DNA from 2 places in the Flavobacterium sp. 9 genome. Region 1 is predicted to be linked to the other one. Evidence: riboswitches for the same ligand, from Rfam matches in the RefSeq annotation. Region 1 holds a riboswitch; the other holds the start of a gene.

The links. A riboswitch is a leader RNA that binds a small molecule or an ion and turns the genes downstream of it on or off. The one in region 1 is predicted to bind S-adenosylmethionine.
Region 2: another riboswitch for S-adenosylmethionine. It lies ahead of CLU81_RS00520 (TlpA disulfide reductase family protein); the one in region 1 lies ahead of CLU81_RS15370 (homocysteine S-methyltransferase family protein).

What each region holds. Positions count from the first base shown of each region.
Region 1 is NZ_PEEU01000001.1:3,714,224-3,717,651, reverse strand. Features, by position in the region: gene metH (methionine synthase) at 1-175, opposite strand, end outside; gene CLU81_RS15375 (hypothetical protein) at 494-922, opposite strand; gene CLU81_RS15370 (homocysteine S-methyltransferase family protein) at 928-1,932, opposite strand; SAM riboswitch class I at 2,265-2,378, opposite strand; gene CLU81_RS15365 (hypothetical protein) at 2,620-3,428, opposite strand, start outside.
Region 2 is NZ_PEEU01000001.1:120,492-123,919, reverse strand. Features, by position in the region: gene CLU81_RS00525 (nitronate monooxygenase family protein) at 1-752, shown strand, start outside; SAM riboswitch class I at 1,302-1,402, shown strand; gene CLU81_RS00520 (TlpA disulfide reductase family protein) at 1,679-2,671, shown strand; gene CLU81_RS00515 (aminotransferase class V-fold PLP-dependent enzyme) at 3,009-3,428, shown strand, end outside.

The DNA.
Region 1 (3,428 bases):
CCTGTTGTCTTGCAATATCAAGTGCCTCGTCATACTTCTCTTCCTTGATTAAGCGAAGGAATTTTCTTGAACCCGTAACATTCGTACGTTCACCAATGTTTACAAAAACACTAGTTGGCGTAATAATCAACGGTTCTAATCCTGCTAATACAAGGTCTCTTCTATTTTCTGCCATTTCTTTTTTTCAATTTTCAACGGAATAAATTCCATTGCTACAATATGTTTCGTTCCTCTCGAACTTTTATTCAACGTCTTGCTTGTCCTTGCGAGGAACGAAGCAATCTCACTTTACTATTTTCAATCTTACTTTGGGCGTGTTCGCCGCGGCGAATCGGGCTATCCGTTCATAGTCCTCGCACTTCCTTCGTCAGGCTGTGGGCTAACCACTTCTATCCCTCACGCAAATTTGATCTCAAAACCACTTTTTATTCTTCACGATTTCAATTATCGTTTTTGAAACAATTTCCCTTTTACTGTTGTTCCTACGGAACATTTATTTCCATTTTGATTTTTCTATATATTTACAAGTCACACCGCCATCATATATGTAATATTTGGTTTTAGTAAAACCTGCTTTAACTAGTGTGATTGAATCAGGTTTTAATTCTTCTAAAACAATATAGTTTCCTTTTTCGGGATTATTTAAGTCATATTTTACTCTAAAAAACTTATTTACAAGATTATCATCATTGCTATAAATCTCAGACAAGATTTTTTTATTTGCATAAAAATAATATCTTAAATAATCTATTTTTCCTTTACGTTCAAATCTGGTTGCAAGTCCAATCGTTTCACCTTTAAACGTCTTTTCGTATTTATTATATTCATCCGCATCTTTATGCGAAAGAAAAAACAGCAAAAACATTATTCCACAGAAAAGAATTGGCCCTATCAAATCTGTATTAATGTTATTTCCTTTCATTTCCTTTATACTAATACCGGCGCAACTCGTGGCTTATAATCCTTCGCAACTTCAGCAATTAATCTGATGTGATCTGGAGTTGTTCCGCAACAACCGCCAATTATATTGATTAAATTATCGTCTAAATATTCTTTGATGAAAGCCTGAGTTTGTTCCGGAGTTTCATCGTATTGTCCGAAAGCATTTGGTAAACCTGCATTTGGATGCGCCGAAACATTAAAACTTGTATGCTGTGCTAATGTTTTCAAATACGGTTTCAATAAATCGGCTCCAAGAGCGCAATTGAATCCTACACTCAATAACGGAATATGCGACACTGAAATCAAAAACGCTTCAACCGTTTGTCCGGAAAGTGTTCTTCCTGATGCATCTGTAATCGTTCCTGAAACCATAATTGGAATATCAAGATTACGCTCGTCTTTTACTTCTTCGATTGCAAAAAGTGCTGCTTTTGCGTTTAGAGTATCAAAGATGGTTTCTACCAAAAGTAAATCGCAACCTCCATCCATTAAGGCTTCTACTTGTTGTTTGTACGCAATTCGTAAATCGTCAAATGTTACGGCTCTATAACCCGGATCATTTACATCTGGCGACATACTTGCAGTACGGTTTGTTGGACCAATTGAACCAGCAACAAAACGTGGTTTGTCCGGATTTTTGGCTGTATACTCATCGGCTACTTCTCTTGCGATTTTAGCCGATTCGTAGTTTAATTCGTAAACCAAATCTTCCAGAAAATAATCGGCCATACCAATTGTGGTTCCTGAAAATGTGTTGGTTTCTACGATGTCTGCACCCGCTTCATAATAAGCGGCGTGGACATCGCGAATTGCTTGTGGTTGTGTTATGGATAGTAAATCGTTGTTTCCTTTTAATGGATGTGGGAAATCTTTGAAACGCTCTCCACGGAAATCTTCTTCGGAGAAATTATAGCGCTGCAACATTGTTCCCATTGCTCCATCAAGGATTAGGATATTTTTTTTTATTGCTTCCTGAATTGTTATCGACATGGTTTTCCCTTTCTTGCTAAGACATTAAATGTCAAGCTTTTTTTAATTTTATTATTATCTTGAATATATACCTAACATTCCCGAAGCCTCGGGATTAAAAACCTGTTAGGATACGTCATTTTGATTCACATTAATTCCAAAAATTCACTTTTGTTAGCTCATTAGCCCCGATTGAGCCGTTATCCTCGTAATGAAATGGAGAGATATAGGCGAAAGCGGGAACGATTGACGGCAAAAATGCGTCAATGATTCGCTCATGATACCAAAGTGAATTCGGTAAAATTATATTGTAAGTTGTCAGGAAGTGTTTTGAGAAATACTTTTATGTATTTGTGTTATCTATCTTAGATACTATGATTAGTACAAAGTAGAATGTAGCACCTTCTTTATGATAAAGGGTTGCTAAGGTTTCATTGGGTCTTTCCCTCCGCCTTTCGTGATAACTTTCAGTAATTTTAAGAACAGTGCAAAGTAAAGACATAACCTTAACAATTGCAAGTTTTTTTTAAGTTTCTGAGTTGCTAAGATTCTGAGATTCTAAGTTTAAAATTTTATCTGTGTTTTGCTAATGTTTTTTGAAGAATTTCATTGCTTCTTGGTGATCTATAAATTCGTTATTCTCAGTTTATTTAGATCCAATTTTGTTTTCTTATATAATAAATTTTTAAACCAATCTTCCACACTCTTTTATTTGTAATACGTTAATTCAAAATTCTGAACCTGATTTAAGTAGAAATAATTTGTAATTAATTTTTCTAAAATATTAATTTTCTCCTGAAGCTTTTCGGCTCTTTCGGTTGCTCTTTTTTTATTATATCTGCGATCTTCTTGATAATCTACATTTTGACTTTCTTCATCCGAAACATATTGAATCAACGTTTTGATATATAAATCTTTTTGCTTTTGGAAATTATACTTCTTTTCAAAATATTCTTTTCCTTTTGTTAATTGATAAATAGAATATTCTGCAGAAGCATATAACCTTTTATGTTGATGTCCGTAATAAGTTCCGCTATAATTTAGACCTTCGTAAAGTCCGTTTACTGCACGATACAATTGAATTAGCTTTTCTCTTTCTGATTTGAATTTTTCTTCTCCATTTTTTTGCTTGAGATAATACGCATATATTAAACAAAAATTATCTCTGCCGGCTTCACTACTAAAGGTAATGGATTTTTCTTTTCCGTCTTGATTGATATAATTCTCCCATGTTTTACTTGCATATGATTCATTGGGATTTGAAGGAAATTCTGCTTTGAATACTGGAAATAGTATTTCAATTTTATTCAATTCATTTTTAGAAATTATTAATGAATCATTCCCTTCTTCGCTATAAATAAGTACCTTTTCATTTTCAAGTTTTGGATTATCACTTAAGTGAGGCAGACATTTATTGGTAGTAACTTCTATATTTTTTTTGATAATTGTTTCACTTTTAGGTTTATCACAACCAACGAGAAAAACAAACAAACCCAATAAAATAACGCTGAATTCTC
Region 2 (3,428 bases), 3.6 Mb from region 1:
CAGCGCCGTTTCAATCGAGATTTGATAATCAATTGCAAGTTATTTTAGATGTTAAACCAAAAGTTTTCAGCTTTATGTTTGGCGTTCCTTCGGATGATGTTTTAGAACAATGCCGAAAATTAGGAATTGTAACCGTAGGAGCAGCTACAACACTTGACGAAGCTATTTTTCTCGAAAGCAAAGGTGTTGATATGATTATCGCTTCGGGTTTTGAAGCAGGAGGACACCGACCTTCTTTTTTGGCTTCAGCCGAATCATCTGTAACCGGAACTTTTGTTTTACTACAGTTAATGCGCGAAAAAATTAAAACTCCTATTATTGCCGCTGGAGGAATCGCGGACGGAAAAGGAATTGCCGCAGCTTTAACATTAGGCGCAAGCGCAGCCCAAATTGGGACAGCATTTTTAGCCACCGATGAATCGAATGCATTACCAATTCACAGAGAAATGCTGTTTTCGGATGCAGCAAAATACACAACACTTTCACGAGCTTACACAGGAAGACTAGGACGCGGCATCACAAGCCGAATCGCAAAAGATATAATAGGGAAAGAATTAGATGTCCTGCCTTTTCCGTTACAAACGACTTTTATTTCGCCATTGCGAAAAGCAGCGCTAGATCAACAAAAATGGTATATGATATTATTCTGGGGAGGACAAATTTCGCCAATTTTAAAACACACAAAGGCGACAGCATTAATGCATTCCTTAATTGAAGAAACGACAGCTTATTTTGAGGATTTGAGGTTGTAATCTGGTTTTTGTATAAAATTTCATGTCGCTTCTCTGAAGCTTTTTAATATATTATAATTGTTTTTTTCTGTAAATATGATGTCTTTCAGGGCTTAATGTAAGGCTGATGCTATGTCGCTTCTCTGAAGCTTTTTTAACATATAGCAATTGTTCGTGCTATAAATATGATGCCCCTCCAGGGCTGAATAAAATTCCGTTAGGAATGTAATATTTATAGAAAAGAATTTATTAATTTAAGTGGAGCCCCATCAGGGCGATATATAGTTACGATAAAAATAAGCAAACTCATTTCAAAAACGGAATGAGTTTTTTTATGCTTTTTCTACAACATAAAAATGATATTTGATGTTTTTCATCAATCAAGTGTATGAATTTATGTTATAAAATAAGAAAACTTCAAAAGAATTTTTTATAGATAAATATTTATTTTACAGTCATTTATGATATAGAAAATAGGCTGTTTGAATAATTTCTGAAAAAATATTCTTAAACTATACTAATTTTATAGAATTAGTATATATATTTGTATCACAGAAAACTTCTGTATGATACTTATCCAGAAAGACTGAGGGAATAGGCCCAATGATGTCTTAGCAACCTGTTACCGAATAAGGTGCTAAATCCTTCCTGCCTTGCGGGACAGATAAGAAAGATTTCCTCAAAATCTGAATAAGATCATGAATGTTAGAAATTATTTATTTTTTAAAATGAAAACAGACTCAACTTTATACGCGGCTTATGAATTTTTGAATTCAATTTTTGATGCAAATAGTATTGCTGTTTTCCGAATGCGAAAGCATTAAACTCTATCCAATTTCCCTTTAAATAGCATTTGCTAAAATCCATTTTGCATTGGGTTAAAGGAATTCTGTTGTCTAATTTCAACTAAAATAAAAATCATATTATCACTTAAAAATCAAAACAAAATGAAGAAAATACTATTAGGTTTCGCTTTATTTCTTGGAGTTACACAAACTCAGGCGCAAGACACCAGCTTGCAATTAAAAGGAACTGTTGTAGATACAGTTGCGCAATATGTTTATCTCCAGAAATTCCACAATAAAATGTTTACCACAATTGATTCGGTAAAAGTAAAAGACGGAAATTTTAGTTTTAAAACCAAAGTAAAAACGCCTGAATTATACGGTTTAAGCGTAAATACAGAAGACAGTCCATTATATATTTTCCTTGAAAAAGGTCCAATAACTGTAAAATTAAATCCAAAAAAATACTATAGCGGATCTGTAGTTGAAGGTTCTGAAACTCAGAATTTATTCGAAACCTACAGAAAATCGAAAGATGTAGAAATCAGTAAATTCATTACAGAAAATCCAAAATCTATCGTTTCGGCTTATGTTTTATACAGAAACTGGTCGTACAGATTAACGCCGGAGCAAATCACTCAAAATATTGCTTTGCTTGATAAAAGCCTTCAAAGTACCACTTACGTGAAAGAATTAAAAGAACTGGTTACCGTTTTGAACGGATTGGCGGTTGGAAAAAAAGCCCCTGATTTTACCAGCACTAATCCAGAAGGAAAACCAGTTCGCTTTTATGAAAATTTAAAAGGCGGTTACACTTTAGTGGATTTCTGGGCTTCATGGTGTGGACCTTGCCGAAAAGAAAACCCAAATATCGTAGCGGCTTACAAAGAATTTCATGATAAAGGATTCAACATTATCGGAATCTCTTTGGATAAAAAGAAAGAAAACTGGATCAAAGGTATTCAGGATGATAATTTGACCTGGACACACGTTTCTGATTTACTTTTCTGGAACAGCGCCGTTGCTAAATTATATGGTGTAAGAGCAATTCCGGGGAATTATTTAGTGGATTCAAAAGGAATTATCGTAGCAAAAAATCTTCACGGAGAAGAATTACAAACTACGCTTAAAGCACTTTTAGGACAAGCAAATTAATTTTTTAAACGCATAGAAACATAGTTTCTCTTTATATAGATAGGCGTTTTAACAAATCCTGAAACTTCGGGAGAAGCCTTGTATCTAACTCGACAAAGAAAATTTTACCGCAAAGTTCACAAAGGATTACGCAAAGTTCGCAAAGTTTTGAGAATTACGCTTTGCTTTAAGATCACAAAGGGATTGTGTTTAAAGCTTAATTTAATGATATCGAGCTTTGGGATTATGTGTGAAAATCTAGATTTTTTCAAACATCTTTTATTTAGAATAGAATCTATGTTTCTATGTGTTTAAAATACAAACAATAATAAATTTAGTTAATTTAAATGATAAGGAAATGAATGCTATTGAGACAGAAACGAAACCAATTGAATTGGAGTGTTATTTTTCTAAATTCAGAGAAAACACAGTAGGCGTAGATCACACTTTTAAATCGGTTTATGGAAAACAAAATTTGCTGTATGCAGATTGGGTTGCCAGCGGAAGATTATACGTTCCGATCGAGGATATTATGCTTAATAAAATTGGTCCAATGATTGCCAATACGCATTCACTTTCAAGTCAAACCGGAAAAACTTCGACTTATGCTTATCAATATGCCAGAGATGTCATAAAAAAATCTGTTAATGCCAGCCAATCTGATGTTTTGGTTACGACCGGAACCGGAATGACGGCCGCTTTATCAAAACTGCAAAGAATAATGGGCTTGCGAGCAAATGATGATAATGATAAACCTGTTGTTTTTATCACGCACATG